Regions from separate parts of the Shewanella cyperi genome, predicted to be linked through region 1. Evidence: predicted binding sites of a transcription regulator. Region 1 holds the regulator's gene; each other region holds the start of a gene.

Evidence for each region. Region 1 encodes FliA, which starts transcription of late flagellar genes. Its sites were predicted from a motif close to CTAAAGNTNNNNNNNNNNNNGCCGATA; they were not measured.
Region 2: JYB84_RS07340 (flagellar protein MotY) is a predicted target of FliA. The motif match lies at 2,712-2,738, and genes of this name have one in related genera.
Region 3: JYB84_RS14675 (DUF5610 domain-containing protein) is a predicted target of FliA. The motif match lies at 1,988-2,014, and genes of this name have one in related genera.

The regions. Positions count from the first base shown of each region.
Region 1 covers NZ_CP071501.1:2,676,865-2,681,090, forward strand. Annotated here, with positions in the region: gene JYB84_RS11610 (chemotaxis protein CheA) at 1-495, opposite strand, end outside; gene JYB84_RS11615 (protein phosphatase CheZ) at 512-1,249, opposite strand; gene cheY (chemotaxis response regulator CheY) at 1,263-1,646, opposite strand; gene JYB84_RS11625 (RNA polymerase sigma factor FliA) at 1,690-2,409, opposite strand; gene JYB84_RS11630 (MinD/ParA family protein) at 2,402-3,283, opposite strand; gene flhF (flagellar biosynthesis protein FlhF) at 3,288-4,226, opposite strand, start outside.
Region 2 covers NZ_CP071501.1:1,724,462-1,728,687, reverse strand. Annotated here, with positions in the region: gene tolR (protein TolR) at 1-21, opposite strand, end outside; gene tolQ (protein TolQ) at 18-707, opposite strand; gene ybgC (tol-pal system-associated acyl-CoA thioesterase) at 697-1,098, opposite strand; gene JYB84_RS07340 (flagellar protein MotY) at 1,808-2,677, opposite strand; gene rnt (ribonuclease T) at 2,820-3,512, shown strand; gene JYB84_RS07330 (peroxiredoxin) at 3,569-4,174, opposite strand.
Region 3 covers NZ_CP071501.1:3,324,633-3,328,858, reverse strand. Annotated here, with positions in the region: gene JYB84_RS14685 (FMN-binding glutamate synthase family protein) at 1-1,388, opposite strand, end outside; gene JYB84_RS14680 (SixA phosphatase family protein) at 1,390-1,920, opposite strand; gene JYB84_RS14675 (DUF5610 domain-containing protein) at 2,052-2,678, shown strand; gene JYB84_RS14670 (ferredoxin--NADP reductase) at 2,785-3,528, shown strand; gene JYB84_RS14665 (glutathione S-transferase) at 3,548-4,132, shown strand.

The DNA.
Region 1 (4,226 bases):
TTTGGAAGCAGGCGCAGCCACTACGGGTTCAGGAATGGGTTCTGGTTCAGGTTCAGGCTCTGGTTCAGGCGCGGGTGCAGCCGCACCACCTTCGGAGGGAAGCGGCGCCCCTGAAGACAGGAGTTTAAGCTTGGCCAGCAACTCAGGAGAGGCAGGGTCTTGCTCCTGACCGGCCTGGGTTTGAGCAAACATGGTATTAATGGCATCGACCGCCTGGAGAATAATATCCATCAATTCGGCGGTGACATGACGCTTGCCGGTACGCAGCAGGTCAAAGGTGTTTTCCGATTCGTGGCAGACGTCAACCATGGGAGCCAATCCCAGGAAGCCCGCCCCCCCTTTCACTGTGTGGAAACCACGGAAAATCGCGTTAAGCAGATCCGTGTCACCGGGGTTATTTTCCAGCGCTACCAATTGTTCCTGCAGCAGCTCTAAAATTTCACCGGCTTCGATCAAAAAGTCCTGCAGGATCTCTTCATCTACGTCAAATGCCATTAAACTGACTCCTTAATCAGAAACCCAGGCTTGAAAGTAAGTCGTCGACTTCATCCTGGCCCGTTACCACATCCTGACGCGCCTCCGCGTTCATGATGGGGCCTTCGGCTTCTATGCTGCTTTTTGGGGGCTCGGTGGTTTCCTGGGGAGTATGTTCACCAAACACGGTCAACATGGAGACCAGACTGCTCTCCACCTCCCGAACCAACTCTATTACCCGACGGATCATTTGCCCGGTAAGATCCTGGAAATCCTGCGCCATCAGAATCTGATTCAAGAGTTCTCGCAGGCGGTTTGAATCGTTCTCGCTGCGGACCATCAACTGCTGTACATCGTGACAAAGCGCTTTGAATTCATTCAACTCTATATCACGGCGCATCAGTCTGTCCCATGCAGGAGTCACAGTCTGAATATTGTTTATCAATGCATCGGCCAGCGGCAGACATTCTTCAACGGCGTCCATGGTCTTATTGGCCGCCTGTTCCGTCATATCGATAACGTAATTGAGTCTTTCCTTGGCATCCGGAATTTCGGTATTGGCCAACTCCAACAATCTGTTATCAACCTGAAAGTCCATCAAGGCACTGTGAAGCTGGCGGGTGAGTTTTCCGACTTCATCAAACAACTCACGCTGCAACGGCATGGCAAAATCACGGAACAGCGCATCGGCCTGATCCTGCTCACCGGCGGACAAGAGTTCGACAAGCATTTGCGCCTGTTCGAGACTGATGAGCCCTGAAGTGTTTAGCTGCATAGCCCGTCCTTGCTTAACTGAGGCGCTCGAATATCTTGTCCAGCTTTTCTTTCAGGGTGGCAGCGGTAAATGGCTTAACTACATAGCCGTTTACCCCGGCCTGTGCCGCGGCAATGATCTGCTCTCGCTTGGCTTCGGCAGTTACCATCAACACTGGGATATTCTTCAGGTTTTCGTCGGCGCGAATGGCCTTCAGCAGGTCAATACCCTGCATGCCGGGCATGTTCCAATCCGTGACCACGAAGTCAAAATCGCCTTTTTGCAGCATGGGCAACGCTGTGGAGCCATCATCTGCCTCCTGGGTATTGTTGAACCCCAGGTCTCGCAACAAGTTCTTGATGATACGCCTCATCGTCGAAAAATCGTCAACAATGAGAATCTTCATATTCTTGTCCAAGGTTTCCTCCGGTGAGCTGACACTCTAAATGCTCAATTAGTAATTATACGTGTGTCCAATGCTTGAGTTTGCCCTTGAGTCGCAGCATAGCTTGGCTGTGTATTTGACTCACCCTGGACTCACTGACATCAAGAATGGCACCAATTTCTTTTAAGTTCAGCGCTTCATCATAATAAAGCGATAATACCAATGCATCTCTCTCTGGCAATTGTTTGATGGCCTCGACCAAAGCACCATGAAATTGGCTGTCGGCCAAAGAATCAAAGATGCCATCAGACTGCTCACCCTCTGGAACCAATACGTCCTGAGAGATGCCTAAATCTTCTATCCCTATGATTTTACCTACAGAAACATCGCTCAAGATATGATGGTACTCATCCAGCGTCATATCAAGTCTTTCTGCGATTTCTGTGTCCCGTGCATCACGGCCGAGTTCCTGCTCCAACTCATCTATGACCTGGGCGACCCGCCGCTGATTGCGATGCACCGAGCGGGGAACCCAGTCGCCACGACGGATTTCATCCAACATGGCGCCGCGGATCCTTATCCCGGCAAATGTTTCAAACTTGGCACCCTTGCTGCCGTCAAACTTAGTCGACGCCTCAAGCAGGCCTATCATGCCTGCCTGCAGCAAATCATCCAACTGTACGGAAGCCGGCAACCGGGCCAACATGTGGTGCGCGATTCTTTTAACCAGCGGTGCGTACTGTTCAACGATGGATGTTTTATTATCCAAAGCGGTATACGCCGCGGCTTTATTCACTCGATCTATCCTCTTGGTACTCAGGACGCTGCACCAAACGTTCAACAAAGAACTCCAGGTGACCACCCGGTTGTTGCGGAATAGGCCAACTCATAACCTTATTCGCCAGACCATGGTAGGCAATGGCCGCCGGTGATTTCGGATAAGCCTCAACAATCAGCTTTTGCTTGCGCACTGACTTTCGCAGGTTTTCATCGAAGGGGATAGTCGCCACCAGCTCCAGCGCCACGTCCAGGAACCTGTCGGTGACCTTACTCAGCTTGGCAAACAGTTCCATACCTTCACGCAGACTACGGACCATGTTGGCCACTATCTTGAATCTGAATACTCCGTGCTCACGGCTGAGGATCTTAATCAGGGCATATGCATCTGTGATGGACGTGGGTTCATCACACACCACCACCAGCACATCCTGAGCGGCGCGGGAAAAACTCAGCACCATGTCGGAGATACCGGCGGCGGTATCCACAATCAGCACATCAAACTGGGTGCGCATTTCGCTGAAAGCGCGAATGAGACCGGCGTGCTGCGCCGGGGTCAGCTCCACCATGGCCTGGGCGCCCGAGGTCGCCGGGATAATACCAATGCCCTTGGGTCCCCGGAGAATGATGTCATCGAGCTCCGCCTCGCCGGACAGCACATGGGACAGGTTCTTTTCGGCCCTCAGGCCCAACATGACATCCACGTTGGCCAGACCCAGGTCGGCATCCAGTACCAACACCCGCTTGCCCTTCTCGGCAAGCGCAACCGCCGTATTGATGGAAACGCTGGTCTTACCGACCCCGCCCTTGCCACCGCTGACGGCGATTACTTTGACTTTTTCGTTATATGGTTGATTCATCATACGTAAACCGCTTGCTTGATCCCGGGTCATAGCTTTACTCAAATGCATAGGTCGGTTGTTCTGCCCATTTCTTTTCTTTCACGGGTCTGTGTTCATTGTCATTCATGGCTGCCAGCGCTTGTTTGGCCAGCGCCAGGGTATCAGCCACTTGCATATCTTCAGGAACCCTTTGACCATCAGTCACATAACTCAACTGCAATCCGCTTTGGATCAGCACACTCAGGGCGCCTGCCAAAGAACAGGCTTCATCCAACTTGGTCAACACAGCCCCGGAAAGGGGGATCCTTTTGAAGTGTTCCACTGCATCCTGCAACACCCGCCGTTGTGATGTCGCTGACAATACCAGATAACTGCGGATCGGCAAGGCTCGGTTAGCGGTCAAGTTATCCAGTTGTTCCACCAGACGCATGTCCCTTTGCCCCATTCCTGCCGTATCTATCAATACTAGCTTGCGATTCCTGAACTGATAAAGTATTTGTTCCAACTCATTGAGATCATGAGCTTGCTTTACCGGACAGCCCATTATTTTGCCATAAGTTGCCAATTGCTCAAAGGCTCCAATGCGATAATGATCCGTGGTAATGAGCGCAACTTGATCTGGGCCATGTTGTGCAGCGAATCGCGCCGCCAATTTGGCGATGGAAGTGGTCTTGCCGACACCGGTCGGACCGACAAAAGCCACCACGCCACCGCGACGCACTATGTCATCGCCCTGGTTGTCCAACATGTTGGCCAGACTCTGGGGCAAGGCTCTTACCAGCTCCACAGGTGAGTAATGCTCGGACAGAGCTGCCAGCTTGGCTGCCACGGCAGGGGAAAACTCCGCGTCAATCAAACGGCTCTCCAGCATGGCCCCTACCGGATTGTTACGTTTCTTTTGCTCCGACATCAGGGCGGCAACCTGGTGGGTCAGCAAGTTACGCAGGGAACTCAGTTCCTCACGCATGGCATCCAGCTCTGCGCTGGGCTTTTG
Region 2 (4,226 bases), 950 kb from region 1:
GCGCTGGTAGCCCTGCATCATGCCGATTCCTTCTCGCTGTAGGCCTGACGGTGCAAAATGCTGGAAAACTCTTCCATAAAGTTGGCGTAGCTGCCCTCAATTTTCTCCACCTGGGTCGAGAAGCGGTTATAGGCAATAACCGCAGGAATAGCAGCAAACAGACCCATGGCGGTAGCAATCAAAGCCTCCGCGATACCGGGTGCCACCATGGCCAGGGTGGCGTTTTCCACCGCACCCAGGGCGATAAAGGAGTTCATGATCCCCCACACTGTGCCGAACAGGCCGATATAGGGACTGGTGGAACCTATGGTCGCCAACAAGGGCAAATGGGTTTCCAGCTTTTCCAGCTCACGGGACAGGGTCACACGCATGGCACGGTAGCTGCCGTCCATCACGGCGCCGGGCACCTTGCCGCTCAGACGAGACAGGCGCGAATACTCCTTGAAACCGGCCACAAACATGGCTTCCATACCCGAGTTGTGCTCGGTACGGGCCGACAGTTCCTGATACAGACGGTTGAGGTCAACACCGGACCAGAACTTGTCTTCAAACTTGAGTGACTTGGCTCGGGCGGAGCTCAGCAGCGCACGGCGCTGCAATATGACGGCCCAGGACATCACGGATAAGCCGAGCAAGGCCAGCATCACCAATTTAACCAGCACACTGGCCTGAAGAAACAACCCTATAAAAGAAATATCAGCTTGCACCTTGGGTAAACTCCTGCGCTATGAATGGGGGAATGGCATGGGGACGCATTTTCGATAAGGCCACGCAGGCCACCAAAATGGTGCCTTCGCAGTAACAAACATCATCACCATCAACCAGTCGCTGATGAAACACCAGCGACGCCTTTTTCAACTCTATGACCCTGGTTTGCACCATAAGGTTCTGCTCAAATTTCGCGGCCTTACGAAAATCCAGCTCCGCACGCCGTACCACAAAGGCAATGTCATCCTGCAATAACGCGGTTTGACTGATCCCCAGGGATCTCAGCCATTCGGTGCGGGCCCGTTCAAAAAAATTGAGATAATTGGAGTGATACACCACGCCACCTGCGTCTGTATCTTCGTAATAGACTGAAATTGGCCAGTTAAACACGGGCAAAACCATTTTCCGGACATACAAAATTGAGCCCTACTATACCGATCCGCCGCCAGATTGTGAATGGCAGGTACAGCCCCCCATGCAAAGAAATAAAAGCAGCAAAATGGCCTGCGCCCCCTTGCCAGTCATATTGAATTATGCAGATGGGCTCGGGGTCATCGGCCTTCTCCCCAGGTAAAAGGCCACCTTAAGCCGGCTCTCGGACAGAACAGCACATAAAAAAGGCAAACGCCCGTTTTAGGAACGGCGCCATTCAAGATATGATTTTTTATGCCGAATAACTGAGTAAAACACCACAACATGCCGAACAACTAGGCGCAATGAGCCATTAGCCAGTTTATCTGATTAGTTTTACTAATGGATTAAGGCAATTTTTCTAGTTTGTCCGATAAGATGGTCAAGGCTAAAATGAGCGCGTTTTCAGGAAGTGCCCACCCAACGGGTATTGAAAACAAGAACACCTGAACCGGTGTCCATGACGTCGGTTCTATCCCTGGTTCTTATGCTTGACTTCCTTCCTTCAATTTGTTGATTGCAATGCATTATTTTTGCTGCCCGCTTGAAACCAAGCGGGCATTTTTTTATCTGTCGATTTTCACTGTCGTCACAACCTTTGCCACCCGACCTTATCCTCCGGGACAGACACTGCACTCAAAAAAAAAAGCACCGCTCAATGGCGGTGCTTTTTAAATTTATCTCTGTATTACATGGGCTTACTGATGCGGATGACAACGCGGCGGTTACGGGCCCGCTCATCCACCGAGTCGTTGGATGCCACGTGACGGCTTTCGCCGTGGCCCATGGTCATGATCCTGTCATCGGGAATGCCTTTTTCCAGGAAATAGCTCTTGATACTGTCGGCCCGCTGATCACTGACCTTCTTGTTGACCGTGCGACCACCGTAGCTGTCGGTGTAGGCATCAATCAGCACCAGTTGCACTTCGGGGTCATAACTCAGGTATTCCTGAATACGTGACAGTTGCTGTTTGGAAAAGCGACTCAGTTCGCTGCCACCGGACTCGAAGTTGAGCACGGTAAAGGAAATGTCTTCAAAGCTGTAGGGCAAGAGGTTTGCCAGACACGCCTTGAATTCATTGTACTTGCGCTTGAAGTTGGCGGAAGACAGGCCCACCGCCACCTTGCTTTCGTTATTGTACCAATCGGCATAATAAAAGGTGGGTTCCATGCCCCGCTCCAGTTCGGTCAGCATCGACCAGGCCGCCTTCTTTGGCACCTCGCCACTGAAGTACTTCTGGTACCTTAGCTCGGTAATGGGGTGGGAATTCACCCCGGGACGCCAGGCCGGTGCCCTGCTCATCAAGGTGGCCTTGGTGGCGGCATCGGGTTTGGACCACATATCGAGGCTGAAGGCCAGGTTCAGCTCCTTGCTGGCCTGACTGGTGAACACCGCCTTGCCATAGGCCGGAATATCATGTTCCAGGCGGCACATGATGGGGCTGGCAGCACTCAGACGCCATTGGGATTCATCCAGGTTAGCCACATAGTGGCGTAATTCCGCGCTTGCCATGGCGGGCATCAGCAAAGAAGACAACAAAAGAAGTTTTCGCCACATAGCCATTCTCATCCATTCCGGGTTACTTCTGTGGTATCGGCCATTTACTTGGGTTCTTTAGCTCAGTTTTACAGCAATCGGACATGACAGGCCCGATGGCATTTAGCATAATAGCGCCCTTGTTCATTTCCCTGGATTTCCGATGACCGACGCTAACAAGGCCAACCTGCTCAAGTACCGCTTCCGGGGCTATTTCCCGGTTGTCATAGACGTGGAAACCGCGGGTTTCAACGCCCAGACCGACGCCTTGCTGGAAATTGCCGTCACCCTGCTGAAAATGGATGCCGAAGGTAACCTGGTGCTGGATCACACCCTGCACTTCCATATCGAACCCTTCGAAGGTGCCAACCTGGAGCCCGCGGCCCTGGCCTTTAACGGCATAGATCCCACCAATCCATTGCGTGGCGCCGTCAGCGAGAAAGAAGCCCTGCTGGAAATCTTCAAGACGGTCAAAAAAGCCCAGAAGGCCGCAGATTGCCATCGATCCATTATCGTGGCCCACAACGCCGCTTTCGATCATGGTTTTGTCAGTAAGGCCATAGAACGCAACGACATCAAGCGCTCGCCGTTTCATCCCTTTGCCACTTTCGATACCGCCTGCCTGTCGGGCCTGGCCCTGGGGCACACAGTGCTGGCCAGGGCCTGCCAGATGGCGGGCATTCCGTTCGATAACCGCGAGGCCCACAGCGCCCTGTACGATACCGAGCGCACCGCCGAGCTGTTCTGCTATATAGTGAACCGCTGGAAGGCGCTGGGCGGCTGGCCTCTGGCTGCTCCGCTCGTCGACGACAATACCGACGAGAGTGCCGAAGACGAAGACAGCAGCGACACTTGATAGAAGACATAAAAAAAGCCGCCCATTGGGCGGCTTTTTTTATGCTCGACGGGCTATTACAGCTCTTCAGCATTCTCGGCCAGGTAAGCCGCAACGCCATCTGGGCTGGCGCTCATGCCTTTCTTGCCTTTTACCCAACCGGCTGGGCACACTTCGCCGTGCTCTTCATGGAACTGCAGCGCGTCAACCATACGCAGCATTTCGTCAACGTTACGACCCAGTGGCAGATCGTTCACTACCTGGTGACGTACCATGCCGTTCTTGTCGATCAGGAAAGAACCGCGGAAGGCCACACCGGCTTCTGGATGCTCAACATCGTAAGCTTTGCAGATGTCGTGCTTAACATCGGCAACCAGGGTGTATTGCACCTGGCCGATACCGCCCTTTTCTACCGGGGTGTTACGCCAGGCGTTATGGGTGAATTGAGAGTCGATGGATACACCGATCACTTCCACACCGCGCTTCTTGAACTCATCCATGCGGTGATCAAAGGCGATCAGCTCAGATGGGCACACGAAGGTGAAGTCCAGAGGATAGAAAAAGACTACGGCAGGCTTGCCCTTGATGGCTGCAGTCAGGTTAAAGCTGTCAACGATTTCGCCGGAACCCAGAACGGCCGCAGCGGTAAAGTCAGGGGCCGGACGGCCTACTAATACGCTCATTTGTTACCTCCATCTATGGATTGAGCTAGGGATAAAATGACAAATCCTTTCA
Region 3 (4,226 bases), 650 kb from region 1:
ACGCCGCAGGCATGGGCCAGCATAGCCAGATCCTGGTGTAAATAACGGTTGTAATTGGCCACCCTCACCGACTTGTCTCTCGGATCCAACCCTTTTTGCAGTCTGGGATTATGAGTGGTAATGCCCGTGGGGCAGGTATCCTTGTTGCATTGCATCGCCTGGATGCAGCCCAGGGCAAACATGTTACCACGGGCAGAGGCGACAAAATCTGCACCCACGGCCAAGGCCCAGGCCACCCGGGAAGGTACTATCAATTTGCCTGTGGCTATAACCTTGATGCGTTCCTTCAGTCCTCGAAGCACCAGTTTGTCCACCAAGATGGGCAGGCTTTCGCTCAAAGGCAAACCGACGTAGTCCATCAATGGCTGTGGAGCAGCACCCGTTCCGCCGTCGGCACTGTCGAGGGTAAAGAAATCGGGCGCACTTTGTTCTCCGCGCCGCCCGATTTCTTCAAAGAGGCTATCCAGCCACAGGGTATCCCCCAAAACTGCTTTTATGCCTGTGGGTTTGCCGCTGATCTCCCGCACCTGGTGCACCATATCCAGAATGTCGCCGACATCCTTGAATTCAATATGACCATTGGGGCTGATGGAGTCCTGGCCTTCTGGGATGCCGCGGATTAATGCTATCTCGGGCGTGACCTTCACCCCCGGCAAGATGCCACCCTTACCTGGCTTGGCCCCCTGGCTCAGCTTGATTTCTATCATCTTCACCTGTTCATGTGCGGCTACGGCTTTCAGCTTTTCATGGTCCAGATGGCCTTCGGCATTGCGGACGCCGTATTTGGCGGTGCCGATTTGAAATACCAGATCGCATCCGCCCTTGAGATGGTAGGGGCTTAAGCCTCCTTCCCCGGTATTGAGCCAACAACCGGCCTGGGCGGCACCGTGTGACAGGGCCGTGATGGCCGGGCGGGACAAGGCACCAAAACTCATGGCGGATATATGGCAGATCCTGTCCGTGGTGTAAGGATGGCGACAATATGGACCCAGGGTTACGGGTTGGACAGTTTGATTATTATGCCCCTGCTCGGGAAAGGCAGTGTTCATGAACATCAGGGTTCCCGGCAGATTGAGGGGGCGGGTTGAGCCAAAGGCGATGGTGCGATCGATGTTTTTGGCGGCCCGGTAAACCCAGCTGCGTTCGGCGCGATTGAATGGCAACTCTTCCCTGTCCTGGGCAAAGAAATATTGTCTGAAGAATTCACCTTGTTTCTCAAAGAAGTACCGAAAGCGTCCTATGATGGGGTAGTTGTGCCTGATGGCTTGCCTGGTCTGCAGCTTGTCTGCCAGATACATATACACCAGCGCCAGTGCCACCAGACCTATCACCAAGAGAAACAGGGCTGAAAATAACTCGATCCCAAAAACCAACCAGTGTTCCTGCATCTTATTCTCCTGACTTGGCGTTTGGCTCGCCATAGCGGCTTGTTTTGAATCCGACCACTTGCTCTTGGCTCAGGGTGAGCTGGAACAGTTTGTCGTATTCATTTTCGCTGATGGGGGCGATTGCCGGTCCACCCAGCTTTTCTATCAGTGGTCCAAGGGTGTTGGAGTGGCCGGCTATCACCCAGTTGCCTTCCCCCTGGAGTACCAGGCTGGCGATATCGGCCAGGCTGGTCGCCAAGGGCTGTTGCAAAGGTATCACCCGAATCGGCAGTTTTCTGTCTTCGCTCAGAGGTGTCAGGGTGGCCTGGGTGCGGATAAATTGGGATGCAATCAGCCCTTCAAGCGGAATGCCGTGCAAATGCCTGACCAGATCCCGGGCGCGTCTTTGCCCCTGATCCGAAAGCTGTGGGTCTTTATCGGCGGAAAGTTGTTTCTCGGCGTGGCGCACCAGAAAAATCATTCTTTCCTCGGCCCGGAGCGGGCTGATCTGACACAGTGCCATGGCCAGGGTGATAAGAGGTATCCACTTCATTTTCAGGCTTATTCTTCCGCAAAGTCGTAAAGCCGAGGATAAACTTTTTGTTTGCTTAGAGAAATGATTAAAGTAGGTTAAAAATTAGCCGATAATAGAGACAGGGCGCAAAGGGTCGAGTGGAGGTCAACATGGAAATCCGTCAAGCGAATCAATCAGTCAACAATCAACGGGGTCAGCAGGGGCAGCATGGTGCTGCCGTATCCACTGTTGCCAGGGATAAAAGCCAGGTCGACGGCAATCATGGTGGCGCCGTGTCAGAGGTGGCCAGCAGCAAAAGTGCGGCCCAGGTCAGCAAACAGTTGATGAACTCCGCCATTCTGGCCGCCCAGCAGGAGGTGAATCTCAGTGCTGGCAATGAACCCATGGCGCTGCTGTACCGGGCTGCCATTGAGGCCATCAACGAGGAATTGGCCCCCACCCTGGGCGAAAATGCCCTGCAGAAAGTTGCAGAGGAAGGCATAGATACCTCTCCCGAGGCAACCGCCGGCCGCATTGTGGACTTTGCGACCCAGTTTTTCAGTGTCTATCAGGAACAGAACAGCTCGATGGCGTTTGACGATCAATTGTCAAACTTCATGGATATCATAGGTGGTGCCATAAATCAGGGCTTTAAAGAGGCGCGGGATATCCTCAGCGGCCTCAAGGTACTTGAGGGCGACATAGCCGCCGGTGTCGACATGACCTATGACCTGGTACAGCAGGGATTGCAGGCATTCCGTGACAGCTTCAACAAGGATGAAGCACCACAGACCTGATATATCCCTCAGTAAAAAGGGTTTTTATTCTTCCCTGACGGGCTTATGCTGGTGTTGACGTCCTGCGTCGCCGGGACATAAACATCCGCTTGGCTCTGGGGGGAATATGTGGGTTGAAGGCACAGTCATTTCACGCATAGATTGGACAGATACCTTATTTTCCTTGCGCATTCGCGCACCGCTCGCCCCTTTCATTGCCGGGCAATTTATTAAACTGAGTCGGGTTCTCGACGATAAGCGTATCGCCAGGGCCTATTCGCTGGTTAATCCTCCCGGCAGCGATTTCCTGGAAATTTTGGCCGTGACTGTGGAAGAAGGCCAGCTGTCCCCAAGGTTGCAGGAGCTGAAACCCGGCGACAGGATAGAAGTCACAGCCACCGCCGCCGGTTTCATGACCCTCAACGAACTGCCCAAAGACATAGGTAAACACCTGTGGATGTTAGCCACGGGCACGGCGATCGGCCCCTTTGTTTCCATGTTGGCCACCGCCGAGCCCTGGGACAGATTCGAACGTCTGGTGCTGGTTTATGGTGTGCGCCACCGGGCCGATTTGGCCTACCTTGATGAGCTCAAGGCCCTGCAAGCCAAATATCCGGATAAGTTCTCCCTGATCCTCTCCGTCACCCGCGAAGCCGTTGACGGCGCCTTGCAGTGCCGTATTCCGGAGGCCCTGGCCAGCGGTGAACTGGAGCGATTGGCCGCTCTGGCACTCTCGCCGACCGATAGCCAGGTCATGATTTGCGGTAATCCCGACATGCTTGCCTCGGCTCAGCAGTTGCTGCTCGAGCGCGGGCTGACCAAGAATTTACGCCGGGCTCCCGGCAATATCACAGTGGAAAAATATTGGTAATAGTTAGCAAGGAAATGCCATGAAACTGCTTTGTTCTGATGCTTCACCCTATGCCCGCATGGTCAAAATCGTCATCCGCCATCTGGCCCTTGATGTGGAAGAGATCATCACCAACCCTTTTGACAATGGTCCCGAATTGATCGATGCCAATCCCCTGGGGCAGGTACCCTGTTTGTTTCTCAATGATGGCTCAGCCCTGTATGACAGCGAGGTGATTTGCCGTTATCTGGATGCCAACTACGGCCAGGGAAAACTGTTTGGCAGCGACTGGCAGGCGCAGTGCCAGTTTTCCCTGCTAAAGGGGCTCATCGACAGCGCGGTCAAGCTCAGACAGGAACAGATGCGTGAGGATGAAGGGGTACGCTCCCCCTTCTGGACCGCCCGCTTTGAGCAGGCCCTGCTGCGGGGCATGAAGGAGCTGGAGCGCCTGGGCTTGGGCGCCGGTGCCGAGATCAATGCCCGGACCATAGCCCTGGTGTGTTTGCTGGACTATCTGGATTTCCGTCATCCCAACCTGGATTGGCGCAAGGTGGCACCGGCGGTGTCGCTTTGGTTTGGCGAGGTGCGCAACCAGAACATTTTCGAGCTGACCAAGCCCAAGTAAGACCGTCCTCCATCAAGGCTGTGGCTGGCGCTGCGGCCTGTTTTTCCGTTGTGCAATCCCTTTTTGTTCGCCGACTCCAAGCCAATATTCTGTT